3 regions of the Paenibacillus sp. FSL M8-0142 genome follow, and region 2 is predicted to be linked to each of the others. Evidence: riboswitches for the same ligand, from Rfam matches in the RefSeq annotation. Region 2 holds a riboswitch; each other region holds the start of a gene.

Region 1 (10,437 bases), 630 kb from region 2:
GCGCCGTGGGGATGCCGGATGAGGTATATCAGCGCAACGTGGAGATCGTAACGGAGCGCAAGACGGTCAAGGTGCCGAATCCTTCGGCAGAGCTGTATTCGGAGGCGTATAATAAATACTATCCTGAAATCTCCAAGAAAGTGGAAGACATGCGCGTCATGGTCATTACGGGCAAGGAGCCGATTGAAGCGTATGATCAATTGATCGAAACGATCAAGAATGATCCGAAGATGGCGGAAATTACGGAAGAAATGACTAAGGCGTATCAGGAGAAGTACCTGAAATAATTTTATAGAGGCTGTTCAAATTTCGGTGCTGAAAAGCCGGCGACTTGAACTCGCATCTATATATGAAAAAGGCCGTCCGGGCAGAGAAGACTCTGCTCATGGACGGCCTTGTTTTTATGTGAAGGGGCGCGCTAACTTCAAGCCCTGCAGTGATTATTCCGTATTATAACAGGCTTCCGAGCCTCTGTGTTATGCCTCCCTGATGTCTAACATCAAACATTCTAGAATTTTACATTAAAGTATAAAATATTACATAAGGGAGGCATAAATCATGAAAACGAAGGACGGCATGAAATTTGATATCGAGCGAGAGAGAAATAAGCTTCATAAGATGAAGCAGCGATATCGTGATTTTAATCATCCCAAGGTCCTCGAGCAATCGGCGGTGCTGGACGAGCTGATTAATCAGTATAACCGCTTCCTTCGGGAGGACAAGCCGATTGCATAAAGATTGACTTGAAGCGGTTTACCGAAACGCAAGATTCATAGATTCCGATTTCACATTACTCCGCGAACCATGGATAGTATATCAACCGTCGAAACCAACGAAAAGCTGCCTTCGGCCAGCATGTATCGTTCGCTTTTATAGTCCGTACAGCCGCGCGGCATTTCGATACAGCTGTCTGCGCGCTTCCTGTTCGGAAATCCCCTGCAGCTCGGCCCAAGCGGCAGCGGCAAGGGCGGTCATTTCCGGTCGGGTCGTCTGCCCTTGAAGGGGACCCTCGAACGGCCAAGGACCATCCGTCTCGGTCATGACCAGCTGCGGAGGATACATTCTCGCAATATCGCGGATCTCTTCTTCATAAAGGATATCCGGCGTAAAGGAGATATGATAGCCGCTTGCGGCCATCCGGTCTAACGTATCGCGTGAGCCCTTGAACCAATGAAAATGAGCGCGGGCGATCCCGTAGGCTTCGAGCAGATCGCATGCGGTATCCGCATCCTCATACACGGCGTGCAGAATGATCGGTTTATCGTGCTTCTTCGCAAAGGCGACGAATCTTTCGAGCAGCTCGATATAAGGCGCGTTGTCCCACGAATGTCCTGCTGACTCAGCCTCCAGTCTTGCATAATAGGGGAGGCCGACCTCCCCGACCGCCACCATGTCTTGGACATGGTTCTCCATCCAGCGAAGCAGCTCTTCGGTTTCGTCCGGAGAGGGGAGAGGCTGCTCCGGGTGATAGCCGAAAGCAGGCTTAATGGAGTCCCCGTAGATTCGCGACAGCTCCAGATTGCGTTTGCAAGAGGGCAGATTCATGGACACGGTGATGATGTATTGGACGTTTCCCATCGCGAGCGCCGAGGCGATGCTCTCCTGATCGGCAAGCGAATAGCTGTCGAGATGGATATGCGTATCGATGAGCGGGATATCCGCGCGATCATACGTTTCAAGCGGTAATGAGGTTGAAGCTGTTCCGGATGCCATAATGAGCCCTCCTTTCGTTTCCAATGTTCTTACAGTTTGTCTCTACATATATTATATAGAAGCTATTCTTTACATATCCGGCTCCGTGCCGGAACCTATAACAGCCGCCGGCCGCTTGCTTATGCATGCAGCCGGCTGTTCCGTCTGAGGAATGGGATCTGAATCCGCATCAAATGAAGTTGGTATAGCACGCATACCGAAGCTTCCGAGGAATGGCAAGTTAACATTTCCTACAATCGGCTGAAGCATAACAAATCTGCACCTGACAGCGGCTGAAGCATAACAAATCTGCACCTGAAAGCGGCTGGAACATAACAAGTCAGCATCTTGAATGCAGCCGGAAGCATAACAAGTCAGCGTCCTGATAGCAGTCCCTGCTAGTCAATTGCGCTTCTGCTGCTCCTGCCGCAGCACGGCTGAAATCTCGGATTTCAGCTCGATGAAGGACGGATCCAGCAGCAGATCCTCCCGGCGAGGACGGGTGAACGGAACCTCGACCCGTTTCAGAACCGAGCCGGGACGCGCGGACAGAATATAGATGCTGTCCGAGAGCAGCAGCGCCTCCTCAATATGATGGGTGATCATCAGCACCGAGCGCCGCGTGTCCTCCCATATATCGAGCAGCCAGCGCTGCATGTCGCTTCGGGTCAGGGCATCGAGCGCGCTGAACGGCTCATCGAGGCACATGACCTCCTGCGGGCTCATGAGCGCCCGCAGAAATGCCGCGCGCTGCTGCATCCCGCCTGATAGGGTATGCGGATAAGCCTGCTCGAAGCCGCCAAGCCCGGCCCGTTCCATCCAAGCGCGGGCATGGGCGCGAGCGGAAGCTTTAGAGATCCCCCGGAGCTCCTCCGGCAGCAGGACGTTGTCCTCAATCGTCCGCCACGGGAACAAGGCCGGCTGCTGGGGCATATAGGCGATGCGGCCCTTCTCCCCGGTGACCTCCCGTCCCTCCATGAGGACCTGGCCGGCATCAGGCGCAATCAATCCGCCGATGATGTGAAAGAGCGTGCTTTTTCCGCTGCCGGAAGGGCCGATGATCGATACGAATTCCCCTGGAAGCACCCTAAGCGACAGCTCCTCCAGCACATGCACTTCACTGCGCCGCTCGCGGAACACCTTGCGAATCCCCCGGACCTCCAGGGCAGGAGCGGGGGCGGCGGCTGCGCCGCCGGTTGAATTCAAGACGGAATCAGTCGCTCGCTGCGGCATATGGGCAGCCTCCCTTCTTTATTAAGATCCCTGATTTCAACCTTATCTGTAACCTGAATTTGAAAGAACCATTTATAATCTGGGGAGCAGTCGCGATGCTTAGAGGAACCCTGCATGTATTTGCCCCGCATCCCGGTCCAATCGTTCAACTTATGAAGCAGAGAGCATCTATATAGCCAAGCCATGCCAATCAATGCTTCCGGTTCCAGCGGATCAGCCGTTTTTCCAGCAGGGTAATAACGCCTACCATGAGCAGGCTGAGCAGCACGATAACCAGAATGGCCACGAATACGCGATCGGTCCGGTACCCGGATTTTTGCAGCATCATATAATAGCCGATTCCCCGGTCAGACCCGATCCATTCCCCGATGACCGCCCCCATGACCGAATACGTGGCCGCGATCCGAATCCCGGAGAAGATGGATGGCAGCGCGTGCGGAAGCTCCAGCTTGGTGAAGATTTGCCACGGCGTGGCTCCCGTCATCTGCATATAATTCATCATCGTGCGGTCGGTCCGTGCCAGCCCGTCGAGGGCCGCTACGGCTACGGGGAAGAAGCAAACGAGCGTAATGACGATGACCTTCGGCAGCATGCCGAACCCGAACCAGATCATGAGGAGCGGGGCCAAGGCGATGGTCGGCACGTTCTGGCTTAAGATGAGAAGCGGATAAAGGGCTGTTTTGAGAAAAGGTACCCTGTGCAGAGCCAAAGAGAGCAGGAGTCCGATACCGGTTCCGATGGCAAATCCGATCACGGTTAACTTTAGGGTAGCCCAGGTGTGTTCCATAAGTCCCGACGCCCCGGTGATGGCTTCATGCCCGATAGCCGTCGGCGAAGGCAGAATGAATTTCTCGATATCGAACATCCAGACCGCAGCCTGCCACACGATCAAAAAGAAGAGGACCGCCACGACGGGCGGCCATATCGAGCTCCACCAGCTTTTCATGGACGGTATTTCTCCGTGAGCTTATCCATGCTGATGCCCTGCGGATGATGTGCGATTTTGACTTGGGAGATGATGCTCGGACTCCCGGCTTTCACCAGCGCATCATGCATGCGCTCCACGATACGGAGCAGCTCGGGCAGCTCGCCTTCCATCGTTGTTTCCAAAGCATGGACCTCGTATTTGACGCCGGAATCCTGGATTACCTTTATGGCTTCATCCACATAAGGGATGCTGTCTCCGCCGTCCGGCGTACGCGGAATGACTTGAATGCTCAGCAGTGTATTCGCCATGAGTCAATCGTCCTTTCGTATATGGGTTCTCATTTGCACGGCCGTTAAGCCTCATGCCGATGAGCCGCGAAGCAGCATTGCAATGCTGCGGGGAGTGCTTCTCCTATTTGTCAGGCAAAAACTCATTCGTAAACGCGCGCTCCGCGTCCAATTCCTTCTCCAGCAGCTTGCGCTCAAACATCCAGTCGGCATATCCGGACCAAACCTCGGCCTTCTGCTCGCCCCAGCGCGGCGCGTCATCTTGATAGCGCGGGCTGAGCCACTTCTGGCTTTCCAGCACCAGCTCGGCATCCAGGTCGGGAACTGCCTTCGACAGCAGTGCCGCGGCATCTTCCGGATGGTCTATCGCATATTGATAGCCTTTGGACGTTGCGCGCATGAACGCTTTGACAAGCTCCGGGTCATCCGCGATCAGCTTCTCGTTCGTTACGATGACCGGCGTATAATAATCCAGCTGTTCGGAATAATCCTTCACGTAGATCATGTCCAGCGGCTCGCCGCGAAGCTGGGCTTCAATGCCTGTCCAGGCATAGTAGATCCAGGCGAAATCAATATCCCGCTTAACCGCCGTAAAATAATCGGCGTCTCCGATGTTCACGATGTTGACCTTGTTCACATCGGCTCCATCGATCTCCATGATCGATTTCATGACGGCTTCCTCAATCGGAGAGCCCCAGCCTCCGTAGGATTTTCCTTCAAAATCGGAGGCCTTCTGGATGCCTCGATCCTTCGGTGCAGCGAATCCGGACGTATTATGCTGAATGATGGCTGCGATCGAAACCAGCGGCAGCCCCTGTGTCCGGGCGAGCGTTACGCCCTCCTGATAGCTGATGCCGAACGGTACGTTGCCGGAAGCGACCATCGCATCGGTTCCCCCGGAGCCCGGCTGTACGATTTGCACGTTCAGCCCTTCCTCCTCATAATATCCGAGCTCCTTGGCTGCATATAATCCGGTGTGGTTCGTGTTCGCCGACCAGTCCAGCATCAATTGGACATCGCGGAGCTTGGCCGGCTGTTCTCCTTCTCCGGCAGTCTCTTGCTTGCCGGGCGCGCTTCCGCCGTTCTGGCCGCTTGCCCCGCAGGCGGAAGCGACCAGAAGCAGGACGCAGGCGAGCAGCAGAGAGAGCCATGTACGTTGTTTCATCGTGTTTCTCCTCTCCTTATATGTCTTCCATTTTCCGTATTAACTTCATAACAACAACAAAAAACGCCCCGATCGTATCGGAGCGCATGACGGCGTAAGTATATACTACGGCTTATGAACAGCCGCAATCTTATGGCTTCCTACGCTGGCATTACCCAGATCAGGTATAAGGGTCAGTATCTCTATGGGATACACTCTCAGCCGGCCGATTCCAGCTCCCCCGGTATTTATGAAGTTACGGGTTATACTTCCGTTATTATAGACCTACCGGAAGCACCTGTCCAGTACGGGAACGCCCCATGCCTGAAGGCGATTTTCTACGTTCGTATAGGTCGCCGGGATGAGTGGCTGTCCAGGCATGGAAGACCCGAATGATCCAGGCGACCCATAGGAGTCTCTATATGCGGGCGGGCAACCTTAGACCTGGCCTGTTAGCGCTGGAAAAATTCAATCCATTCGCCTTCCGGACCGTGCACGAAGAAATAGCGGTAGCCGTTGGGCAGCGTGACGATTTCCTCATCCAGATGCGGAACGTCCAGCTCCTTCACCCGTGCATATTCCGCTTCAATGTCGTCCGTGCTGACGGCAAAGTGATGCACCGTTCCCTCCGCAGGAAGGGAGTCGCTGTATCCTTGAATCAGCTCGACCTCGGTTTCATCGCTGCCGTTAAAGCCGAGGAAAGCCAGCTGGATGACACCGTTCGTGTGCGTCAGACGGTCCTTGAGCTCAAGGCCGACCACCTTCGTATAGAAAGCGATCGTTGCTTCCAGATCCCTTACGACAATGCCTACATGGTCCAATCGTCTTTGTCCCATTTTACAAGAACCCCTTCCATGAAACTATGCTAGGATATAAAACCAAAGATACGTTGATATGAAAGAATAATACTACATAAACCCCATGTGTCAAGTGGGGATTGAGTGACTACAATCCCGGGACAATTCCGCAAATAACGATTCTACGCGGCCTATATGCCTATAAATATCCAGTTGTTGGGCGCTTCTTTCTTTACTTTTCCTCGGGCTAAAAGTATGATTGGATATGGAAACGCTTTAATTCGAAAGACCTATTCATCATGAATGACCAAGCCTACCTTTTGTTTCAGGGAGGGATATGAATGAGCCCGGGTCCATCCGATTCCATATATATTCGGCTCGCGATTGGATACGCATTGATCCAATGGATATTGGCCCTGTGGATGCCGGACGCTTTATTGCTTCACCGCATCTTAGCCATTATGGCTCCGATAGCCGCATTCGCGTATTTGATCGGGGTGATTGGCAGTCGGTATGAGCAAGGCCATCTTCGCAGATTTTGGCTTCTGATTGCAGCCGGATTGGCCGGCGATGCAATAGGGCGCATCCTGTATGCGGGTGATGAATGGATTGGAGGGGTGTTTGGCGGATCCATCCGGCTGGCGGAACTGTTCTGGAGCTTGGAAGCTCTATTGTTCGCCGGTGCCCTGATTTACCTGTTCAGACGAGTGCAGGGTCCGCTGCGGGGCGCTCGGTTTACCCTGGACATCATCATTGTTGCGATTACCTTGATGACGGTGGGGTGGGAGTATCTCATTAAGCCGGAGATGGAGAGCGGGACGGATACCGTCTGGAGGTCGGCCGGAGGAGCGATGCTCTATCCGCTGTGCGGAATCGTACTGATGTTCTTTACGCTGGTCGTGTATTTTAACACTAAGCAGCTGCACAAGCGGGCGGTCATCTTCCTGTGCCTTGGTGGAAGCGCATTTGCGCTCGGGGATGTCCTTCGGATCTTTCTTGATAGTTTCATGAACATCGGAGCTGGCCTATATGTATATCCGCTGCACACCCTCTCTGCATGCTTTATCGGCTTTGCGGGTGGACAAACGCTGCCTCGAAGGGGGAGGAGATCCCTATCCGAGAAGAAGCCGTGGCCGGCAGGAACCTTGATCGTACGATATTTGCTGCCCTACAGCGTCCTTGGCGGAATGTTTGCCCTGATGGCCCATCGGTTCGGGGGATGGAGCGGTCTATTTACCGGCTTGACCCTCTGCTTCATTCTCATTTTGATCAGGCAAATCCTGATTCAGGTCGAGAATGACCGCTTGTTCGAAAGGCTGCATGTCAGCCTGCAGAAGAGTGAATCGCTCGCGCACCGCGACGATTTGACGGGCCTGTATAACCGTCGTTATTTTAACGCCAGGCTTTCGGAAGCTTTGGGCGAAGCAGATCGGGCCGGTTTCCGTGTCGGACTGCTGTATATGGACTTGAACCGTTTTAAGCGCGTGAATGACAAGTATGGGCACCGTGCGGGGGATTTGCTGATCCAGAAGGTGGCGCAGCGCCTCCATTCGCTGGAGTCAAAGGGCGTAATCGTATCCCGGCTCGGCGGCGATGAATTTACGGTTATGCTGTATCCGGCCGGAGAGGATCAGGAGCTGATCTGGATGGCGGAGGATATCTGGACGCTGCTGAGCGAGCCCTATGAGCTGGAAGGAACCGAAATTTACACCTCGCCGAGCATCGGGATTGCGGTTTACCCCGATCATGCCAAGGATGACCAGGAGCTGATCGGCCGTGCGGATACGGCGATGTATGCGGCGAAGGAGCGGCATGCCCGGTGGCATTTTGACGTAGAGCAGACCATGCTGCTGCAGCTTCTTCATAAGAAAGCGGATTAAAAGGTGCGATTCCTTTGTCGGATCGTCGAAAGTCAGTTGTTATCGGCAATTCTTGTCGATTTTTGCTATATCAAGAGTCGCTTTAACATAGATATTACGCATTTGCAGTAAAATTAGGTCATAAGTTTGATAGAAATCCATAAAATGCAAAGAAATCATATTCTAAATGCCGATAAAGCATAGTGAGAGCTTGCTTGCCAAGGAGGACGAACATGATTTGCGACAATTGCAGCACCTTTGAAGCGATTGAGGACCAAGGAAGAACCGTTCATATGAAGCCTGCTCGGCAAGAGCTTGTGCGCTTGCTTGCACAGAACGGCTACACGGTGCAGGAACACAATGAGAGTTGTGCTGTGAACTATAAGGAACGTTCCGATCTGATCTCCATTATGGAGTGTCTGCAATCCCTTCCGCGAAATCTATGTGATGAGCTGTCCTTCTGTGTCACTGGAGGGGAAGCTCCGAAGACCCGGCATATTTGGACGCCGATGCAGAGGTTTGAGCTGCAGATGGAGCACTATGATATGGTGAACGTTATATTACATAAAGAATTTACGAGCTATATGCAGCCGATCGTGGATCCGTCCGAGCATATTGTTGCCTATGAATTTCTGCTGCGTCCGCTCAAAGGCGGGATCCCGTTTAAGCCCCATGAGCTGTTCGAAACGGCACGCAAGACCGGTTTGCAGGTTTTTCTGGATCAAGCGGCCAGAACGTCTGCGATTGAAACCAGCGCACAATGGCTTCCGAAGGGCGTGAAGCGCTTCGTGAATTTCCTGCCATCTTCGATCTACGACGCCCAGATGTGCCTGAACCATACCTTCCATACGATTGAACGACTCGGGCTCGATCCCGGGGATTTCGTATTCGAGGTGGTGGAAACCGAGAAGGTCGATGATGTCGGGCACCTGCAATCGATCTTCGAGGCCTATCGCAGCCATGGGATTTCGGTAGCGATGGATGACGTAGGGGCAGGCTACTCCACCTTGGAGCAAATGATCAAGCTGAAACCGGATTATGTCAAAATAGACCGAAGCCTGATCGACGGCTGTGATCAGAATCCAACCCAGCAAAGGCAGCTTGTGACCATTACCCATATGGCTCACGAGTTCGGGGCGATGGTGCTTGCCGAAGGGATTGAAAGACGGGAGGAATTTCATTTCTGCCGGGAAATCGGAATCGAGCTGTCGCAAGGATATCTGTTCGGAAAACCGTCCCAGCGACCTCCATGCGGTCCGGAGCCGCAGCTCATTTAACCAAAGCTAGCCCGGCGGCTTAGCCTGATCATCACAGTATTATTATAGTCTCAGTGAAGATACGGGTCCTGTCCGAGCGTGCCAACGGCAAGCGGAATATCCGTTTATATAAAGGAAGAAGCTCCGCACACAGGTGACGGAGCTTCTTCCTTTTCTGTCATGATAGGGCAGAGAACGGCAAAGTAAATCCTCAGACCGTCCCGAGCATTAGTCGTTTCTACAAGCCCTCAATGCTACACTCAGTGGATCCTACATCAGTGGATCCTACATCAATGGATCCTACAATCAGTGGATCCTACAATCAGTCGGTCCTACATGAAGCCCGGGCTGCTTGGGTCTGCCGAATAAACCGATCAAGCTCGCGGTGCTTTTACCTCGCCACGGCCGGCGATGCTGTATTCCTTGCCGCTGACGTTCAGCACGGCAGGCGTGTCGGTCTCGTTAACGATGATGGTTTCCTTGTCGGTCACCTGAACCTTCAGGCGGGCTCCGCGGAACATCACCTTGAACGAGAAGGAGGACCAGTGGCCCGGAATGAACGGATTCAGGTGGAGGACACCGTCTCTCACGCGCAGGCCGCCAAAGCCATGCACGACGGACATCCATGTGCCTGCCATGCTGGTCGTATGGCAGCCGTCTTCCGTATCGTTGTTATAGTTGTCGAGATCAAGGCGAGCCGTGCGCAAATACATCTCATAAGCCTTCTCCTGATACCCGAGCTCGCAGGCAAGTATCGCATGCACGCAAGGGGAGAGGGAGGACTCGTGTACGGTGAACGGCTCGTAGAAGTCGAAATTGCGCCGCTTTGTCTCCAGATCGTACCGATCGCCCAGGAAGAACAGACCCTGCAGCACATCGGCTTGCTTGATATATACGGAACGCAGGATCCGGTCCCAGGACCAATTCTGATTCAGCGGCAGGTGCGCAGGATCAAGCTCCTTGACCGGTACCAGCTCCTTATCCAGGAATCCGTCCTGCTGCAGGAAAATACCGCGTTCCGGATCCTCCGGATAGTACATTTTGCTGATGATGTCCTGCCACTTGGAGGTTTCGCTGCCCTCGAGCTCCAATTTATCGATCAGCTCAGCATAGCGCGAGGCTTCGTTCTCCTTGACGTAGGCCAGAACGTCCAGCGTATACTCCAGCGTCCAGCTGGCGATCCGGTTCGTGTACCAGTTGTTGTTCACGTTGTTCTCATACTCGTTCGGGCCGGTGACGCC
Region 2 (10,437 bases):
CCGTGACGAAGTCCGACATTGCGAAGAAGCATGAGGTTGCCGTAGCAACCCTGACCCGCAATAGCGGACAGATTCAAGATTTTATGGATGGCATAGCGGCCTCCGGTGACCAGTTGGATTCCGAGGATGCAGAAGAAAGCCATGAGGATCAGGATTTGTCTGTAGGGCGTTAAGCAGTCTTACGGAAATATAGAGAAGCCGTCCCGTTTCGGGGCGGCTTATTCGCGTTGTTTACTCCAAGCGCGTGCGTGCCCGTGCACCCGCCAATAGCCTCCCCAATACAACCCCATACAGCAAGTGGCCGGACAGCCACAGCAGGAAAGAGACCGGATCGGTAAGCTCCGGCGTCCGATCGGATAATGCCGTTGTCGGGTAGAGCAGAACGCCCACACCGGTGCAGGCGGCTGCGACAAAGGTGAAGGCTCGTGCAGGCGGCAAAAGCTGCATGCGCAGAATCTGAGCCAGCACAGCGCTAAGCAGGACGGAAATCGCAAGATGGAGCAGAAACTCCACCCATTCCGGCAGCTCCAGACGATTTAGGCCGGGGATATAATCGACGTTCAGAAGCAGCGTATACACGTTGAATGAAGTGAAATGCTCGATGAATTTAAGGTATATCCCCAGAAGGCTGCCTGCAGCTAAGCTAGAGCCGAGCATTCGAGCCGGCGTAATTATAGGTTCTTTCAGCATATACGCCACCTTATTGTTTGTTGAACTGGTTTGTGTCGAATATCCCATACAGATAATTCCATAAAGAAGGGCTGTTTCCCTTCACCTTCACGACTTCGGTGAGGAATACAGCCCCGTGCATTTCGGTTGCTATGCGGTTGTCAGCTCTCGGAGCCGTTCCGTCTCCTCTGGAGCAGACGAGGCGGTTTGCGTCCGGCGAAGGCCCTTTCCATGCGGAACGCACATCGGCGTCCCGTACAGCGGGTCGGGAATAATCTCGCACGGCAGCTGGAACACCGTCTGCATCAGCTCGGAGCAGATAATATCCTCCGGTCTTCCCATCGCCTTGATGCTGCCGTCCCGGATGGCGACAATATGATCGGCGTAACGGCAGGCCAGATTGATGTCATGCAGCACCATGACAATGGTTCGTTGTTCCTGCACGTTCAGTTCGTACAACAGATCAAGCACCTCGATCTGGTGCGTCAGGTCCAAATACGTCGTAGGCTCATCCAGCAGAATCAGCGGCGTCTCCTGCGCAAGCGTCATCGCGATCCAGGCCCGCTGACGCTGCCCGCCGGATAGCGAATCCACCGTTCGATCGGCAAGGCCCGTAAGTCCGGTCGACTCAAGAGCTGCCATGACGGCCTTCTCGTCTTCAGGCGACCATTGGCGAAGCCAGCTCTGGTAAGGGTAGCGTCCCTGCTTGACGAGCTGCAGGACGGTCAGCCCTTCCGGTGCCGTCGGACCCTGGGGCAAGATGGCCAGCTTGCGGGCCACATCCTTGGTCGACATGCCGGCAATGTCGGCGCCGTCGAGCACGACCGCGCCGCGCTGCGGCTTCAGCAGCCGGGCCATGGAGCGCAGCAGCGTCGATTTGCCGCATCCGTTGCTGCCGATGAACACGGTGATTTTACCTACGGGCACGGTCAAATCCAAATTTTCAAAGATGTAGTCGCCCCCATAGGAGAGGCTCAATCCTTTCGCTTCGAGTGCACTCATCATGTCAGCTCCTTTTTTTTATATTAAAACCGATTCCGATTGCGGTACAGCAAATAGAGGAAGAACGGCGCCCCGATGGCGGCGGTGAATACGCCGGCCGGAACGTCGCGCGGCAGAAACGCCGTCCGCGCCACCAGATCGGCGGCAAGCAGCACGATCGCGCCGATCAGGGCGCTTACCGGCAGCAGGCTGCCGAAGGAAGGTCCGACCAGCCTGCGGGCCATATGCGGGGCCATCAAGCCGATGAAGGCGATCGCGCCTCCGATGGAGACAGCCGCCCCGGCAAGCGCCACGCTTAAGCCGATCAGCAGCAGGCGCTGCTTCTGCACATGGGCGCCCGCGCTGCTGGCAACATCGTCCCCGAGTGCCTGGATGTTCACATTGCGGGCCTGCAGCCAGGTCACCGGCAGAAGGACCGCTACCCATGGCAGCAGCGTCATAACGTCCTTATCCCAGGACATTCCATATATGCTGCCTGCCATAAAAGTAAGAGAGCGATCGGCCAGCTGGAGCGGGCCGGAGATGATCAGCATATACGAGATCGATTTGACCGCCGCAGACACCCCGATGCCGATCAGCACGAGACGAAGCGGCGATACGCCCCCTTTCCAGGCCAGCACGTACAGCAGCCCGGTAATGAGGAAGGCGCCGAGGATTGCGAACAGCGGCATCCAGTGAATCGATACGGTTCCGGTGAACAGGAAGATGAACAGCACCGCGCCGAGCGATGCGCCTTCCGTCATGCCGATCACGTCAGGAGAGGCGAGCGGATTGCGGATTACGCCCTGCAGGATGGCGCCGGCTACAGCCAGCGCCGCCCCGATCAGCACGGCGATGATCACCCGTGGCAGCCGGAGCTTCATGACGATGACCTGCTCCATCGGCGGGGCTTTGCCCGCCAGCGCTTTGATGACGTTCAGCGGCGATATGGGCTGGCTTCCCATGCCCGTGCTAACCACAATGACGATGAAGCATACGGCAAGCAGGATGAGGGATACCCAGACGGTTCTTCGCTCCAGCATGAATGAGATGCCGGCCTTTCCTCCACGGAGGATGCGGTGCTTGCTCATGATGTTCGCCTTCCTTTCCTGGCAATGTACACGAAGAACGGCACACCGATGATTGCCGTCATAACGCCGACAGGAACTTCCTTCGGCATCGCGATATACCTGGAGCCCAGATCGGCCGTTACCAGCAGGATGGCGCCGAGCACCGCGCTGTAGGGCAAGATCCATCTGTAATCATTTCCTATAAAATAGCGCACGATATGCGGAATAATAATGCCAATGAATGCAATCGGTCCGGCGGCGGCAACAGATCCGCCAGCCAGCAGAATGACTGCGGCCGCAGCAAGCAGCTTGATAAGCGCGGTCTTCTGTCCAAGGCTTTGCGCGATGTCATCGCCCATGGAGAGCGCGTTTAGATGCCGCCCGAGCAGGAGGGCGATCAGCATACCTGCCGCCATGTAAGGCCAGACGGCGTTCAGTTGGTTCAAGTCCCGACCGGCAACCGATCCAACGAGCCAGATCAGCACCTGGTCGAACATTTTACCGTCGGAGAGCATCAGTCCTTGGGTCAAGGAGTGGAAGAATGCGGCCATGGAGGCGCCTGCCAGCGTAATCTTGACCGGGGTCATGCCGTCACGGCCGATGCTGCCGAGCATAAATACGATGCCTCCGCTGACAGCGGCGCCGATCAGGGCCACCAAGGTAAATGCTTGCAGCCCGTCAACCCCGAGCCAGCCTGCGGCCATAATAATGAAGAAGGCTGCACCGGCATTCACGCCTAGCGTGCTGGGCGATGCAATAGGGTTGCGGGTGATGACCTGCATCAACGCGCCTGCGACTGCGAGGCTCGCCCCTACGGCTGCTGCGATGAGTGCCCGGGGAACCCTTGCGGTCAGGATGATGAGATGCTCGTTGCCGCCATTATAGTGAGCGAACGAGTTCCATACTTCCGTTAGCGGAATGTTCGTTACGCCGAACGCGATGCTGCCCATCATCGCGGCGGCAAGCGCCAGCAGCGATATCAATAGTCCGAGTAAGCGCATATATACTCACTTTCTTAAGTTCATGGATTATTAAGTTCATATGAATTTTAGGTGAAAGGGAGCCGATCTGTCAATGAACTTGATAATCATTCTCAAAAAATATATTGATATTTTTGCTGGAAACCGTTATAGTTTTGAATCGGTAAGTGATAATGATTTTCAATAAAGCGGAAATGATACGAGGGGGATTACGATAGGAATGGGACAAGGAACAGCTAAGAAACCGGGCCGAGGGCTGAAATGGAGCTTGCTGGCGCTTATTATGGTTGTCATACTCGCAGGCTGCGGATCGAATGGAACGCAGAATAATGCAAGCCAGCCATCGAACGAAGAAAGCGGAACGGCTCCTGCGAATAACGGCTCCGGTGCATCCGGCGATTCGTACGAAGTGGTGCATGCGATGGGAACCGAAACGATCAAGGGCACGCCGCAAAAAGTGGTCGTCCTTACGAACGAAGGAACGGAAGCCTTGCTCGCACTGGGCGTGAAGCCGGTAGGCGCCGTTAAATCCTGGACAGGCGATCCGTGGTACCCGCATATTAAAGACCAGATGGAAGGCGTTACCGTGGTCGGCGAGGAGAGCCAGCCTAACATTGAACTGATTGCCGGACTGCAGCCTGACCTGATCATCGGCAACAAAATGCGTCAGGAGAAAGTGTATGAGCAGCTGAAGGCGATCGCGCCGACGGTATTTGCGGAGGATCTTCGCGGAGAATGGCAGAACAACTTCAAGCTCTACGCACAGGCAGTGAACAAGGTAAGCGAAGGGGAAGAGCTTCTCGCGGCGTACGACCAGCGTATTCAGGATTTCAAGGAGAAAGCCGGTAGCAAGCTGGATGAGACCGTCTCTGTGGTGCGTTTCATGGCCGGCAAGACGCGCGTTTACCATACGAACACCTTCTCGGGGGTTATTTTCGATCAGATCGGCATCGCACGTAATGAGATGACGAAGAACGCGAAGGACAATTTCGTGGACGAGATCACGAAGGAGCGGCTTCCTGAGGTGGATGCCGACAGACTGTTCTACTTCACGTACGAAACCGGCGACGGCGGCGCCAACCAGACCGAGCAGGAATGGGTCAACGATCCGTTGTGGAAAAACCTGAACGTCGTTAAGAACGGTCAAGCCCATAAGGTCGATGACGCGATTTGGAACACCGCAGGTGGCATTCTGGCGGCAAACCTGATGATTGATCAGCTGTATGAATTTTACGGCTTGGAGAAATAAATCGTGTCCTGCCCCCATTTTATATAGAGAGTATGATGGGATACTAGTAAAAGCAGCCTGTTGAGTCCGCTCAACAGGCTGCTTTCGTTTGTCCAGTGTTTTCGCATTCGTCAAACACTAAGCATTGCCACCGGGTAACAATTGGACGGTTCGATGGTGTGAAAAGGAATATCTCGCCATTTTTCCTGACTTTTTTCCGCAACTTGAACCGACGTATGATCCAGATTCTATTCTTTCAAAAATATGCCCTGTAGTTAATTAGACTAGCGCAAGCCCCTGCTTTTCTGAGCGCTTTGGGAACCGACAGCGGTTGATCTGCATATTACCTGTGAAAGGAGCGTGAGATTCGTGGAGCAGGAAGAAAGACTAAGGGACTGGATGGAGAAGTATACGAACCGATTGTACAGGCTTGCGTATACCTTGACTCACAGCAAGGCCGAAGCCGATGACCGCGTCCAGGACGGATTCATCAAAGCATATTATGCGATGGGGACGTTTGATCAGCTGCGAGATCCTTTTCCTTGGCTGGCGAAGATCGTCATAAACGAGTGCAAAATGGCAAAGCGACGAAGTTTTCGCGAGATCGTAACCAATCTTCTTCCCGAAAGATTGTCCGTTAGTACGGAGGAGACCGTTCTGCGTTTGGCAACGAGCAACGAGATGTATGAAGTGATTTTACGATTGCCGCTGATTATGCGCATTCCCATCGTCCTTCACTATTTTGAAGAGCTGAGCGTCCAGCAAATCGCAGACATTACCGGCGTGCCGACAGGAACGGTGAAATCTAGACTGGCACGAGGAAGAGCAAAACTTAACCGATCGCTAAAGGAGGCAGGAGTTCATGATCGACCAACAGATTCAGAATGCGAAACGATCCTATGAATCAATGGAGACCGATGTAGACCGTTTGATGGAGCGTGTGCGGTACAGTGTTAGCAGCGAGGATTGTACAGGCATGCTTCATAATAACCGCTCACAGCGGATTATCCGCCGCTTGTCGCTAACCGCAGTCGGAACCCTTGTGGCCTGTGCAGTGATACTCGGCAGCGGCTTCGTCTCCCCTATTATGGCATCCGTACTACAAGAAATACCGTTCGTAGGTTCTGTTTTCCAGCGTCAGGAGCTGCACCAGTACGTTCGCGAAACAGCCTTGAAAACAGCTTCTGAAAATGGAATGACGGCGCAAGTCTTGCAAGCTGTGAGCGACAACGGGATTACGCTGCAAATTCAAGAGGTGATGTATGACGGTGATCGTCTCTCCATCGGTTATATACAACAGGTTGAGGATGGATTCTCCGGTAGGCATGGTTTCATAGACGGAATCAAATTCAAAATTGACGGCAAGCCATACGCAGACCGTGTCGGTGGCAGCGGTCCTCTACCTATTGATAGCCAAACAGGAATTGGACAAATCAGCTTGCTGCCATTCAAACAGAAGTTACCGGATGAATTCGAACTAACGATCGAGGTAGCAAACGTGGACGGAGTTAAAGGTCATTGGGATTTTTCAATTCCCATTAAAAAGACCGTTTCCGGAACGAAATCATGGATGCCGATGAGGAGTGCAACGGATGGAGAAACCACCCTGCTGATTAAGAAAATAGGCTTTAAATCCGGTACGGGTACGATGGACGTGGAGCTAGTATACAGGCGGCCGGCAGCTAAAGCGCAAGATCCCATGTATGATATCCTAGCTATTACTGATACTGGAATGGAGTTCAAACCTTATGAGATGGATGGAGATGGCTACGTCGAAGACGGTACACATGTTCAGTTAGGAACCTTTCGATTTGAATTACCTCTTGTTACGCCGAAGTCCATTACGTTCCGTCCGTATTTGCGCGGGGATGTGCCGGTATATGGAATTAGAGTGCCGATGAAGCATGAACCGTCGACCGATCATCCTCTAATTATTCCTCAAGGGGAATTAGGCCGCCTCTTAGTGACGAAAGTGGAACGCTTAAAAGATAAGACGATCGTACATTACCGGAAAGAAGTCACTGACCCCCTTCAGCAAACCGAGTTGATCCTCGAGGATTTGGAAGGCAAGTACAATTTTTACCCATGGGACATGTACATCATTCCTTCCGAGGAAACGAAGACGAGGTTAATTGATGCCAAAAATAATGCTTACGTAACCGAATTCCCGGCCTTAAATTCGGATCAACAGCCAGTCTTTGTCACCCATGAATACAAAAAACCTATTTTCCTGAAAGAGCTCGAAATGACAATACCGCTTCAATAAGGTAAGCATCGGTCAATTGATGGCATTTGCGAATGAAAGCATGAACGGTCACCTTTTTCTGGAATAAGGGGGTTAGGGGGTTATATCTACCGAGTATTGTAGCAAACACGGAAACGTTTGACACCACCGCTAAACCTATGTACAGTAATAGTCAATAGAATAGGAAGTCCACTAGGGGAGCCGTCAGCGGCTGAGACAAGAGCGTATCTTGGACCCTTTGAACCTGATCTAGTTCGTACTAGCGTAGGAAAGTGGAGCCTTCACGGATAGAGTCCTTTTTGCTCCTGCTTCTGCCGGGCAAGAGGACTATTGCTGAAGCCGCTCCGTTTTTCGGGGCGGCTTTGTTTGTCATGCTCCGAAGAACGTAAATTTTCTGCATATTCGTTGCCCAGCACGATAGCGCACGAGTACGAGCTAGCAGCATGCAAGGTTGCCATATGCCGTGTACATAAAGGGATGCCGGATATGCTCATGTAGCCGGGTACAACGGCTGCCGGATCCCGGATGCAGCCGTTACCATTATGAAAAGGATGCACGGTATGCGTAGGTTTGTGGGACATGTAACGGATGCTTGGCTGCCAATGCCAGGATTGCCCGGATTCCGGGATTGCCGGGTCGCTAGGAGGACTTCCTGCTCTTCATTTCAAGATGGAGGTGGGGGAAACCATGACGTTTACCCAAGAGCTTCGCCAGCAGGCGGACGGAATTTTTGAGGCGATCGTAAACCATCCCTTCGTGCGGGGAATTGCCGCCGGGAAGCTGGACAGCGAACAGCTGATTCACTATGTGAAGCAGGACTTCGAGTATTTGAATGCCTACATTCGCATTTATGGCGTCGCCATATCCAAGTGCACGAGCCGGGAGGATATGGCGGCGTTCAACGAACAGATTGCGTTTATCCTCAACAGCGAGGTGCATCCGCATCAAAATTTCTGCTCGGTCGCGGGAGTGAACTATGAGCAGCTCCAGGGCTACCCTCTTGCACCGTCTGCGCACCACTATATCCGTCACATGCTGACCGTTGCGCATGAGGGAACCCTCGGCGAAATTATGGCGGTCCTGCTTCCTTGTCCGTGGACGTATTATGAGATCGGCCGCAGACTGCTGGATGAAGTTAAGCCGGATCGCACCCATCCGTTCCATGAATGGATTCATTTTTACGGGAATCGCGGAGAGGATGCGGCAGGGAAGTTCCTTGGCCGTGTGGATGCGTGGGCGGAAGGAGCGACGATGAAGGAGCGCGAGCGGATGCGCGAGCATTTCATGCTGAGCTGCCAGCTGGAGTATATGTTCTGGGACATGGCTTACAAGCAGGAGGAATGGCCCGTGCCGTTCCAGCCGTTGGTCGATGCCACGGGGTATGGGCGCTGAGCATTTGAGTTATGGGACAGACAGGGGTAACGAAAGGTCATGCATTTTGAGAATGAATCAGAATTCGGGTTGAGATGAGATTATGGGTTTCATATGTCGTATGTCATATGCCAAAAACCAAGAAAAGAATGGGAAAGGATGATGGCAATGAGCGGAAATACATGGGATTCGGAGCTTGCGGGGCTTTTAACGAAGGTGCAGCAGCAGAAGCCTCTTGTCCATAACATGACCAATGTGGTGGTTACGAATTTTACGGCCAACGGCTTATACGCGCTGGGCGCGTCGCCGGTAATGGCATATTCCCCCGACGAGGTGGCGGATATGGTCCAAATTGCCGGAGCGCTCGTGCTCAACATCGGCACGCTGTCCCGCGAACAAGTGGATGCGATGATCCTTGCCGGGCAATCCGCCAATACGCATGGCGTCCCGGTCCTCCTCGATCCGGTAGGAGCGGGGGCAACGCCGTTTCGGACCGCTTCTGCGCTGCGGATCCTGCGTGAAGTGAAGGTTTCCCTGGTGCGGGGCAATGCGGCCGAGGTTGCCAATCTGATCGGCGAAGTCCGGGTGATCAAGGGGGTCGATGCAGACGACTCTGCGTCCGGCGGGAACTTAGAGCTGGCCCTGCGGGCTGCACAGCGGCTAAATACGGTGGTGGCTATCACTGGAGAGGAGGACGTGATTAGCGACGGTGCTTCGGCGCGAATCATTCGCGGCGGGCATGCGATGCTGACGAAAGTAACCGGGGCGGGCTGCCTGCTCACGTCCGTGCTCGGGGCCTTCGCCGCTGTGGAGCCGGATTTGCTGCTGGCGGGGACGGCTGGCCTTGCCTTCTATGGGGCAGCAGCCGCCCGCGCGGCCGAGCAAACGGCCGGACTCGGGCCGGGCAGCTTCCAGATCGCCTTCCTGGATGAGCTTGCAAAGCTCCACTCCGGTTCGCTCGAAGGGCACGCATCGGTCCGCGAAGCGGACATCCTGACGGAAGGGAGCATGTCCCGATGACAGACGCGCGGATTCCGAGAGCACTGACGATTGCCGGCTCCGACAGCGGGGGCGGCGCAGGCATTCAAGCGGATCTGAAGACGTTCCAGGAGCTGGGCGTATTCGGCATGTCGGCATTGACTGCAGTAACGGTGCAGAATACATTGGGCGTCCATGGCGTCTATCCGCTCCCGCCGGAAGCGGCGGCGGAGCAGATCGAGGCGGTGGGCGGCGATATCGGCGTGGACGCCTTAAAGACCGGGATGCTGTTTCATGCGGATGTTATCCGCCTGGTCAGCGCTAAGATCCGGTCGTTTGGCTGGGAGAACGTCGTTGTCGATCCCGTGATGATCGCCAAGGGCGGTGCGGAGCTGCTGCGTACTGAAGCGGTTGATGCACTAAAGCGGGAGCTGCTTCCCTTGGCGATGGTGGTGACGCCTAATATTCCGGAGGCGGAGGTGCTGGCGGGAATGGGAATCCGCACGAGGCATGACTGCCGGGAAGCGGCTCGCCGCATCGGCGGGCTCGGTCCGCGGATCGTCATCATCAAGGGCGGTCATGGCAGCTTCGAGGAGGATGGAGATCAGGTGGTGGATCTGGTATATGACGGCACCGGCTTTACGGAACTCAGCGCCAAGCGCGTGAACACCGTTCATACGCATGGGACCGGCTGTACGTTCTCTGCAGCCATTACGGCAGGTCTGGCCCAGGGCTTGAGCGCCTTCGATGCGATTCAGAGCGGGCGTTTATTCATTCAAGCGGCCATTGAGGACGGATTAAACTTGGGGCAGGGACAGGGCCCGACCAATCATTGGGCATACAATCGCCGCCGTCAGGAGGTGCTGCAATGACAGGCAGAGTGGCACCTGAGATGATGAGGCGGCATCTGCGGAT
Region 3 (10,437 bases), 3.2 Mb from region 2:
CAGATACAGGCTTACAATATTCGGTATGATCAAACCGAGAAAAGGAATCACGCCGACCGTCAACACGACGGATGCGGTTACCAGCGCTACAATGACCAAGCCCAAATTAACGACGCGCCGGTAATGAAGTCCAAGGTTCGTGGCGAATTCCTCACCCATGCCGGCAACCGTGAATTTGTTGGCGAACAGGTAGGCCAGAATGACCAGCGGAACGCTGATATACAGAAGTTCGTACTGTCCCTTGATGATCATGGAAAAATCGCCTTGAAGCCATGCGGACATGTTCTGAATGAGATCATATTTATAAGCGAAGAACGTAGCGATCGAGCTTACGATGTTCCCGAACATGAGTCCAACGAGCGGAATAAAGATCGCATCCTTGAACTTGATCCGGTCCAGGATCTTCATGAAGATAAACGTGCCGGCCAGAGCGAATACAAAAGCCACCAGCATTTTCACAAGCGGTCCGCTTGTCGTGAATACGAGCATCGCAACGAGAATTCCCAGTCTTGCGGAATCCATGGTTCCCGCCGTTGTCGGCGATACGAATTTGTTGCGGCTAAGCTGCTGCATGATCAATCCGCAGATACTCATGCTGACTCCCGCCAGAATTAGACTGACTAGACGCGGCAAGCGGCTGACGAGCATAATATGCTGTTGTTGTTCCGTCATGGAGAATAAGTCCAGCGGCGAAATATCCTTGACTCCGATAAATAAGGAGACGATGGAAAGCGCCACAACGGCTGCGGCTAAGTAAATGATCTTCATGGCTCTTCCTTCTATGCATATGTCTCTAAATCATTTCGTCAGCTCGTAATTCAGTTATCATTCTCATTGAGATTGATTATCAATTACGTTCTGATAAGCATTATATCACCCTCATTCTCAACCGACAAGTATAATTGAGAATCAAACTCAATTAAATTATTAATCTTTGCATGATTTGTTCATCAATTGTTCATAATATGAAGCTTGGCAGAAATTAGCCGTTGTTGTCCTCAATCCTTCCATTGTTCTCCTCGCCCTCTCTTATAAATAGGAAATAAAAAATCCCTTCCCCTGTTTTAGCTCCCAATCACGGGGTATTTCATCTATAAATTCTCAATCACAGGGTTGACAATGACCAATGTGATATAATAACATACTAACGGAAGTATTATTTCTTACAATTAGTAAGTTGTTAAGGAATAATAATTCAACATATTTCAGCGATCACCTTAATGCATATTTGCTTGAATGATAGGACATCTTTTTATCAGGCGTATGCAATCCAAACCATGACTCAGGAGGGTTTATCAACATGTCTAAAGACTTCCTTACCGCACTTAAAAATCGCCGTTCCTACTATGCGATCAGCAAGGATTCCGTCATCTCCGATGAGCGTATCCAAGAAATCGTGAAAGATGCCGTGAAATACACGCCTTCTTCCTTCAACTCCCAAAGCGCACGCGCGGTCGTTCTGCTTGGTGAGCAGCATGACAAGCTGTGGAATATTACGGAAGGCATTCTGAAGGAAGTGGTGGGCGACGAGCAAGCATTCAAATCCACCGCTGAGAAAATGGCCTCTTTCCGCGCAGGCTATGGCACCGTGCTGTTCTTCGAGGACAACGATGTCATCGCAGGGCTTCAGCAAAACTTTGCGCTCTATGCCGACAACTTCCCGGTATGGGCGAATCAGTCGAACGGCATGCTTCAGCTCGTCGTTTGGACAATGCTGGAAGCCGAAGGACTGGGTGCTTCCCTGCAGCATTACAACCCGCTGATCGACGAAAAAGTAAAAGCTGAATGGAACATTCCTGAAAACTGGAAGCTGATTGCACAAATGCCATTCGGCAAGCCGGCTGCTGAGCCAGGGGACAAGGAATTTGCTCCGCTTGAAGATCGCGTGAAAGTTTACAAGTAAGCGAAACAAGACCAAGAGCCGCCATCAGGAAGCCTATTAAAGCTCCTCATGGCGGTTTTTTGCTGCAGTGACATTGTTTTTTCGATGCCGAGACGTTACAATTACCAAGTAAGAAGCCGCCCTCTTTCGAAAGCTTGGACCGGCCGGCATCTAAGCAAAATTTCATATCTTGTGTTGCTGTACTAGGGGTGCCTTGTGCTGAGAAACGGCAGGACCGCCGTTAACCCTTACTACCCGATCTAGGTCATGCTAGCGTGGGGAAGTGTAGCGTTCATGTTTATGTATTTTTCGCGTAGACATCGCCGCACTTATCCCTTAGGGTGCGGTTTTTTGCGTTATTTTGCATTCTCAAATTTATGCTGCAGGAGGAATCTACAATGAATGAGTTAGCATGCGGAACCAGCCGGATTGTTGGCTGCCGGTTCTCGGTATTTCCGATGACGGACCGCTTCGTCGAAGTGATTGTGGGGGCGTTGGAGTCTGTGCATACGGATAAGGTATGGATTCATACCGATGATGTCAGTACTTGTGTTCGCGGACGTGCCGAGCACGTATTTGACGTTACCCGTGCGATATTCGCCCATGCGGCAGCTTCCGGCGTACATACAGTCTTTAATGGGACCTACTCCATCGGCTGCCCAGGCGATACGGATGCGGATGTCTATATGTCTGAGGATTCCGGGGTGTTAAACAGCGAGCTTGGACCACACGCGGATATTGAAACCGCCTGCCAGTTCGCCTTGTATCCGCTCGGAACCGAGCATTATATGGATATTATCTACGGAGAAGTGCAGCGCGCCAAGGAAAAGGGAACCTTCGGGGGCAGCGTCCATTACGCAAGCCGTCTCGACGGAACGCTCACTCGCGTATTCGAATCCCTCGAGGATGCGTTCAAGCATGCCATCCAGACAGATACCAGCCACCTCGTGATGACCGCTGTCGTCTCCGCGCACAGTCCATCGCCAAAGCAGAATAGCGTATAATATGCACGCTTAAGCAGACAAGGACCCGGCGATATGCCGAGTCCTTGTGCTATCCACCGCGTATCCTTGATGAATTAAACCCAAGCAAGCGAGATGATTACGAGCAGGATAAAGAGAACCAGTATAATACCCGTTGATGTGCCCCAAACATCTCCACCATATGCTCCGCTCATGACGATCCCTCCTGGATTTATTGAAATACGTGATGTCATCACATATTAAGGTATGAGCCGGAAAGAACGACGGTCACGGCAGCTGTACCGCTTGTCTTTTCCCCCAGCCGATGGCCTTATTCTTCATATCCGACAAGCAGCTGGCCTCCGTAAGGGAGCAAAACCTGCTCGCACAGCTTCATGAGCTGATGCGATTGCCGGGTACGGTACATCGCCTCCAGCGCTTGCACCAACCGCTCGCTAAAATGCGGATCGAAGCCGGAGACCAGCCGGAACAGCGTCTTCCCTTCCCCCGTCCATTGCCGGTTCACCCTCAGGACAAACTCGCAGAGCAAAGTCGATATTTTTTGAACGGTAAACCAGGCTTCCCCGTCCCCTTTGGCCTGCTTAAGATCCATCATGTATTCGGTGATCATGTACCGGGCTGCGTCAATATCGGACATCGTTAATGGCAGCGGGCCGTAATCCAGATCAGCCTGGGCCTCCCCGCGAATGGCTTCCCCTTCCGGTAGCGAGCAGAGAACAACGCCTTCAGCCATGATCCGCTGCAACGTCGGATTCGCCGCAACGATGCCTGCGTCAAAATCTTCGCGATAGCCGGAGCTAGATAAAATAAACAGCTCTACGATCCAGCCGGCAGCTTCAATCGTCCTTCTCCTCAGCCCTTCGCCTTCTCTCTCTACAATGATCACGTCAAGGTCTGAGTGCTCGTTATGCTCTCCCCTGGAAGCACTGCCCCCCAGTACAGCCAGCAGACAATCCGGATATTGTTCCGACACGACCTTCCTTGCGGCCTGAATCGGCTCCATCTTCATGCGTATTTCCCCCAAACCGCTCATATCTTCAAAAAAAGGGCTCAAAATAGTAAATTCAGCGAAAACCCCAAACGTACCTCAATCATATGGTAAATAAACAAATATCCTTATGCAGATAACGAAAGTAGGGATCCATTCGATGAATTACATTAACATGCTGTCCAAATTAGGGATGGGCAGCGCCCACCCCGGGGGATTCGAGGCCACTCTGAGAATGCTGAATTCGTACCCTATCAGGCCGAGCAGCCGAATTCTGGAGGTTGGCTGCGGAACCGGCCGAACGGCCTGTCACCTAGCCGGCCTAGGCTACCAAGTGACGGCCATTGATCTGAATGAGCATATGATTACAAAAGCAAAAGCAAGAGCAGCGGCGATGGGCAGTGATGTGGAATTTCTTCAGGCAGACGTATGCTCGCTGCCTTTTCCGGACAATCAATTCGATGTCATTCTGGCCGAGTCGGTCACCGTCTTCACCGATACGTCGCGCTCCATTCCGGAATATTACCGCGTTCTGGATGCCGGCGGAATTTTAATGGACAGGGAGCTGATTCTGGATAAGAGCATGCCTGAACCGCAGCTCAACGAGCTGCTTGCCTTCTTCGGCATCCCCCGCCTCATGGACCGGGAGAAATGGCGCGATGCGCTGCTGGGCAGCGGCTTCAAGCAGGCCGAGGTGCTGGAATACAATCATTTCAACGAGAAGCTGAAGGAGGAACAGACACGCCATCTGGATGCCTATGAGCAGCGGGATAAAGGAATATTGCTCGACCTTGCACTCTGGGAGACGGTCTTCAAGCATGACCGCATGATTCTCGATAACACCGAATATTTGGCCTCCGCATTGTTCCGGGCAGAGAAATAGACAATCGTTGGAGCGGGTTTGTAGCGCATAAGCGTTCACAAATCCGCTCTCTTTTTCACGAGTTCTGTACGAGGATAACATTAGATCAGAATCTTCCGGGTTTCATTCAGGGTCTTTAGACTCACCTGATTGAAAATTTTGTAATTCCTTGTATCTACTTTTGTCGCACGATGATATAATCATGGTAAAAATATCCTATATAGCTTGAGGAGGATTCATTCGTATGGCATGGTTCAACAGACTCCCGATCGCTCAAAAAATCACAGCAGCCTGTTATCTCATTGCCGCCTTGTTCGCGCTTCCAATGCTGATCGCCTTTATACTCGTAGGCAAAGCGGTCATTGGTATCGTACTTGTTGCGGTGCTAATCGGACTCACTTATCCACTTTCCCGTGTCATTGAGAGAGCGCTTACGAGCACGTTCTCCGAAATCTCCAGCGTCTCCGCCAAAATTGCCAAAGGAGATTTTACCTTCCAGGTAGAAGAGATGGGCGGAATGAATGATCTCAGCAGAACCTTCAACAGCATGGTGGACAAGCTCCGCAAAATCCTTCAGGAAACCTCCGACATCACCCGCAGCGTCATGGCTTCAAGCCGGAATATATCAACGAAAAATCAGGAGCTTATCCAGGTCATGAACCAGGTATCGCTTTCTGCAGGAGAGCTGGCCGTCGGAGCAGGCGAAATATCGGAGGACGTGTCCGCAATGACCGACTCGATCAAGGAAATCGAGGAGAAGGTCGGCAATTACACCCACTCAACCCATGAAATGAACTCCCGGTCGATGGCAACTTTGCAGCTGGTGGAGCAAGGAAGAGAATCGGTATCCCGGCAATCGGCCGGCATGCTGCGAAATATCGAGGCAACGGCCAAAGTATCCGAATCCATTGATGCGCTCGCGCGAAACGCCAAAGGCATTACGAAAATTACCGAAACGATATCCGAGCTGGCCGATCAGACGAATCTGCTGTCATTAAACGCTTCAATCGAGGCGGCCCGTGCCGGCGAGCACGGCGCCGGCTTTGCCGTTGTAGCCCAGGAGGTTCGAAAGCTCGCGGAGGAATCGACCTCCTCCACGCGTGAAGTGTTCAATCTGGTTCGCAGCATTGAGGCAGACATTAAGCATGCGACCCAGAACATTAAGATCAATGAGGATGTCGTGCGCCAACAAACGGAGCTGATCCGGGAAGCCGAGGAAGTCTTCATGCAGATCGTAAGCAGCGTGCAGTACATCACCGAGCAGATTGCCGCCTTCTCCAAGGAAAGCGAGTCCATGCTGGAGAGCGCGCAGAGCATATCCGCCGCCATTCAGAACATTTCGGCCATTACCCAGCAGTCCGCAGCAGGGACGGAGCAGGTATCCGCCTCCATGAACGAGGGGATTACCTCAATCAAGAAGATGGCCGAAGAAGCAGAGGCAATGAACAACGCTGTCTTCCAGCTGCAGAAGACGATCAATATTTTCAAATTCTAGCTGAATTACATACAGAAGCAGGCCTGAATCGGCTTCACTCCGATTCGGGCCTGCTTTTTGCATTTCACGATGCTCCTCCTGGTTCGATGATCCTGGATCGCGGAAGCCGTATTTTACGTTTCACAAGAAAATACTTTGGAAAAACCAATTATTCCTCGCTCATGTGCGGCTTGAGATCATTCTTCGTGATCCGCTTATCGTCCTCGCCCATGATCTGTTCAGCCATCATCTCCGCAAACGGCGTCAGCGGCAGCCCGCTCAGCTGCTCCAGCGGAATCCATGCCGCGCCTAACGAATCCTCGCCGTCCCCTTCCGATTTCAAACCTGCCGGCTCATCCGCCAGCTGAACATCATAGATGATCCCGATATGATGGAGCTCCTCCAGCCTGTTCTCATCATATTGATAGATCATCGTATAGGAGACCGCAGTCCGAATCGTTCCCTGGACGGACGATAGGCCTGTCTCCTCCAGAAATTCACGCTGCAGCGTTCGCTCGGGCTCTTCTCCGAACTCGACCGATCCGCCGGGCAGATCCCATTTCCCCCGATGAGGACCCCGGGCTTTCTGAACCAGCAATAGGCGCTGACTGCGAATCAATACGCCATAAATGCCGAGATGGGTATATTTCTCCAAACTTACCGCGCTCCTTTTCGTGCAGTGAAGGTAATCCATTCGCCGCAAAACATTATATCCCTGCCGTCGTGGACCTCGGGAATTTCCTGATGGACCTGCCGCTCACATAGGATCTCCCAATCGGCATATAAACGATGCAGGATCGAGAAGGCGCGTTCCGTTGGAAGATTCAGTTCGATCAAGCCCTCCTGCTCCTTGCCCGTCTCCACATCTATTTCCTTTACATTCGTGTTGATCATGATGCAGTGGATACCAAGGGGAGCGGTGCCTTCCTGCATCTCTTCGAGCTTGGCAACGAACGCTTCCTCCGAGGTGAGGTGCTCGAGGCAGGAGCAAGCCACAATATAATGATACATGCCCGGCGTGATTCGAAAATACTGGGCATCCGCCACGTGCGTCTCGATATGGGACGCAACGCCATACTGCTCGGCATACTGCCGCAGCTTCGTGATTGCCGACTCGAGCAGATCCACACAGACGACCGTCCCGTTCATGTCCTGGATCCGCTGAGCCATCGGAATGCTGTTCCGGCCGACGCCGCAGCCTAAATCCAAAACCCGCATGTTCTGGACCTTCAGCAGCTCCAGATGATCCATAACCGCGGCTACTGGCCGCGCCAGCCAGGTCCCCTGCTCAAACAATGCGGTTTGATCGTAAAACTGCTCGTGATAAGCTATTTCCTTCTCGCGGGCTTGCTGAAAATCACTCATCTCGATCTCTCCCTTCCTGTTGCGGCATAGCTTAGGCGATGTCCACATGTGCCGCTAAATGAGGGCAGGCTTCAAGCGCTAATCCTCAAAAATCGTAAGCAGCGGCCACTGGCTCGCCCACTCCTTTCTTAGTACCCTTTCCAGATAATACTCACGCTTTAAGAATGCGGGGGAGCGCCTGACGCGAAGCCCGAATAAATCTTCCAGTCCATACGGGCAGATCAGCTCGATTCCTCCAGCCGGATTTAGCCTAGCCCCGATGGCCGTAGCGGTTTCGGGCCACATCGACATCGCATCTGCTGTTGACTGGTAAGGCCCGTCCCCATTCTTGATATGCATTCGGGCCTGATTCTTGACGGACCACTTGGGATTCAGCGTCTCTTCCTTTAGTCTCCGCTCCAGATGCTCGTCCCGGTCCTCGGAAGCATCGTCCGGATCAAAAAACACCACATCGATATCGCTGTGCCGATCGGAACGATCATATCCATGGAGAATATCCCACGCATAGTTGCGGATATAGCCTGCAGCAATATAGCATTGCGGCAGGTCCAGCTCCCGCACCCGCTGCAAATCAGCCATTAATGGCTGATGCTCCCTGATCCAGCTCTTTAAGCGTTCCTCTAACATTCCATTCACCTCCTGCAAGCATGCCGTAACATCCAAGTTTTGAAAACAAGACTGATTTTAACCGAGCGCACAACTTTAAGGCTTAGCTGCATTTTCAGAAAAATAGTTACAGAAGGAATAACGGCGAAGGCTCGTCCGAACGATTACATCCTCCCGCGAAAAAGCCAAAGACCGCCTCCTAATGGAAAACGGTCTATGCTCAGTCAACAAGTAAACCTATTATATTCCAGTTAATCCCTGCCGGCAATACAGCAAAGTTCACAAGATATTCCTTTAAGCAAACGAAAGCCCCTTAGTAGATCGAGACTCCACCCGAGCAGGATTTGAGGCTTGATTACAATCAAATCGCCTTTGAGTACCGCAACCGCCGGTCAGACCGCCGCGTCAATTCGCTCCTGTGATGCGACGTCGCAGCGCTTGCACACCTTCAGTGCCGTTCCGTCCGTCTTCGTCCGCGGATACAGCAGCTTCGTTCGCGTGCTTCCGCACACCGGACACGTGCCCCGGGCTCGGCTGGGCAGATGCCACAGCGCCTTTCCTCTTTTTTGCTTGGCCATTACATTCAATCCCCCGTTTCATTCATCATTTCGCTGACTCTACATTGTATGAACGGGGGTGCCGCAACATGTTGCAAGAACATGGCTGAATGAGTACATACTTAAAATTTGAACATTGTTCAAGCCGCCCAGTCTTAAGAAAAAGCCAAAAAACCATAGAGGGAGCTTTAAGTAAACGTCCTCTATAGCTTATTGGCTATTGGCTGCTTAGGGTAAATCCTCCGAACAGAAGTGCTCCATCAATGAGCTGATGCCGGCTGCTTCTCCAAGAACAACTCGATTTCCTGCTTGGACGGGATGGAAGCCTGTGCACCGGGCCGTGTGACCGTTAACGCGGCGGCAGCTGCAGCGAATCGAAGCGCAGCTTCGGTTGCCATGCCCCCTGAACTCGCTGCCGCATATGCACCGATAAAGGTATCGCCTGCGGCCGTCGTATCCACGGGCTTCACGCGGCAAGCCGGCACGGTGATCCGTTCTCCTCGGCGATTTGCATAGAAGCATCCCTGCTCTCCCAGTGTAACGATCACGTTCTCCGTTCCCAGGCCTAACAATTTCCCTGCGGCAAGCTCGGCCGTCATCGGGTCTTCCACCTTCACGCCGCTGACGGCAGCCGCCTCCGTCTCATTCAGAATCAATGTATCCAGCAGCGGAAACAGCGACGGAGGCAAAGCCCGAGCAGGAGCCGGGTTCAGCCAGACGCGAACCCCCGCTGCACTCGCAGACTGAATGACAGCCACGTTTGTCTCCCACGGGATTTCATTTTGCAGCAGGACTGCATAAACATCCTCAAAGCGGACCTCCGCTTGGACATCAGCCTCCGTTAATTGGCCGTTGGCTCCCGCTGACAACACGATATGATTCTCGCCTTCTTCATTAACCGTAATAATCGCCATGCCCGAGGTGCCTTCCTTGGCTAGAACGGACTTCACCTCTACTCCCCGATCCTCCAGGGAAGAAACGAGCGTATCGCCAAACGGATCTTGGCCGACCGCTCCGATCATCGCACACTCCGCGCCGGCCATTGCGGCGGCCACGGCCTGATTCGCCCCTTTCCCTCCGGGGAAGAAGGACGTTCCGCTGCTGTGAATCGTCTCCCCCGGCAGCGGGAACTGCGATACGCTGCTGACCACATCCATGTTGATGCTGCCAATGACGTACAGCTTACCCACATCGATCTCCTCCCTTGTTGTCTCTAGTTACGATACGGACGTTCGGACCTGAACCTTTCGAATTTCGAGCTCCCCATCCTCCAGACAGCCGAACCCGAACATGCCGTGTTCAAATGCAGCGTCCTTGCACTCCAGAACACTTTCTCCATTGATATACAAAGTGAAATGATCCTTCTGCGCTTTCAGCTTGAAATGATATTCCTGCCCATGCTCCCAATCGTATCTTGCGGTGATGAGCCGTTTCACTCCGAAATCCTGCTTGATAAACGATACGGCGTTCGGACCGTCAAAGCCGGCCAAATAGTGCCTCATCACGCCCTGCGCTCTTACGATGAGACAATGGCTGTCCCCCGAGATCGGCGTGATAACCGCTTCGACCTCCATGTCCTTCGCATAGTAATTGCCAGAGTAGGATGAGGCATCCCCTTCTGCCTTCCCCCAGAGTGCGCCATCGCGCAGCTCCCATACTCCCCGATGGTGGGAGAACGGGGTGACTGAGCCGAATTCCTTGGCCTGCTTGGAAAAATCGA

Evidence for each region. Region 2 has a riboswitch for thiamine pyrophosphate ahead of tenA (thiaminase II). Riboswitches for the same ligand answer to the same signal wherever they lie in the genome.
Region 1: another riboswitch for thiamine pyrophosphate. It lies ahead of NSQ46_RS27470 (ABC transporter substrate-binding protein); the one in region 2 lies ahead of tenA (thiaminase II).
Region 3: another riboswitch for thiamine pyrophosphate. It lies ahead of NSQ46_RS10595 (YkoF family thiamine/hydroxymethylpyrimidine-binding protein); the one in region 2 lies ahead of tenA (thiaminase II).

The regions. Positions count from the first base shown of each region.
Region 1 covers NZ_CP152008.1:6,048,491-6,058,927, reverse strand. Annotated here, with positions in the region: gene NSQ46_RS27500 (extracellular solute-binding protein) at 1-287, shown strand, start outside; gene NSQ46_RS27495 (aspartyl-phosphate phosphatase Spo0E family protein) at 559-735, shown strand; gene NSQ46_RS27490 (TatD family hydrolase) at 871-1,713, opposite strand; gene NSQ46_RS27485 (ABC transporter ATP-binding protein) at 2,095-2,925, opposite strand; gene NSQ46_RS27480 (ABC transporter permease) at 3,116-3,871, opposite strand; gene NSQ46_RS27475 (MTH1187 family thiamine-binding protein) at 3,868-4,161, opposite strand; gene NSQ46_RS27470 (ABC transporter substrate-binding protein) at 4,265-5,305, opposite strand; TPP riboswitch at 5,426-5,537, opposite strand; gene NSQ46_RS27465 (VOC family protein) at 5,737-6,120, opposite strand; gene NSQ46_RS27460 (GGDEF domain-containing protein) at 6,423-7,961, shown strand; gene NSQ46_RS27455 (EAL domain-containing protein) at 8,174-9,217, shown strand; gene NSQ46_RS27450 (glycoside hydrolase family 65 protein) at 9,571-10,437, opposite strand, start outside.
Region 2 covers NZ_CP152008.1:5,415,299-5,425,735, reverse strand. Annotated here, with positions in the region: gene NSQ46_RS24740 (SEC-C metal-binding domain-containing protein) at 1-173, shown strand, start outside; gene NSQ46_RS24735 (hypothetical protein) at 232-690, opposite strand; gene NSQ46_RS24730 (ABC transporter ATP-binding protein) at 820-1,671, opposite strand; gene NSQ46_RS24725 (iron ABC transporter permease) at 1,695-2,741, opposite strand; gene NSQ46_RS24720 (iron ABC transporter permease) at 2,738-3,721, opposite strand; gene NSQ46_RS24715 (iron-siderophore ABC transporter substrate-binding protein) at 3,921-4,949, shown strand; gene NSQ46_RS24710 (RNA polymerase sigma factor) at 5,298-5,831, shown strand; gene NSQ46_RS24705 (DUF4179 domain-containing protein) at 5,791-7,194, shown strand; TPP riboswitch at 7,358-7,461, shown strand; gene tenA (thiaminase II) at 7,861-8,565, shown strand; gene thiM (hydroxyethylthiazole kinase) at 8,704-9,564, shown strand; gene thiD (bifunctional hydroxymethylpyrimidine kinase/phosphomethylpyrimidine kinase) at 9,561-10,394, shown strand; gene thiE (thiamine phosphate synthase) at 10,391-10,437, shown strand, end outside.
Region 3 covers NZ_CP152008.1:2,217,318-2,227,754, reverse strand. Annotated here, with positions in the region: gene NSQ46_RS10605 (ABC transporter permease) at 1-768, opposite strand, end outside; gene NSQ46_RS10600 (nitroreductase family protein) at 1,301-1,903, shown strand; TPP riboswitch at 2,078-2,181, shown strand; gene NSQ46_RS10595 (YkoF family thiamine/hydroxymethylpyrimidine-binding protein) at 2,281-2,886, shown strand; gene NSQ46_RS10590 (sporulation protein YjcZ) at 2,961-3,059, opposite strand; gene NSQ46_RS10585 (nucleotidyltransferase domain-containing protein) at 3,176-3,874, opposite strand; gene NSQ46_RS10580 (class I SAM-dependent methyltransferase) at 4,014-4,736, shown strand; gene NSQ46_RS10575 (methyl-accepting chemotaxis protein) at 4,960-6,210, shown strand; gene NSQ46_RS10570 (NUDIX hydrolase) at 6,359-6,844, opposite strand; gene NSQ46_RS10565 (class I SAM-dependent methyltransferase) at 6,847-7,554, opposite strand; gene NSQ46_RS10560 (nucleotidyltransferase family protein) at 7,633-8,181, opposite strand; gene NSQ46_RS10555 (hypothetical protein) at 8,553-8,738, opposite strand; gene rbsK (ribokinase) at 8,978-9,907, opposite strand; gene NSQ46_RS10545 (ADP-ribosylglycohydrolase family protein) at 9,935-10,437, opposite strand, start outside.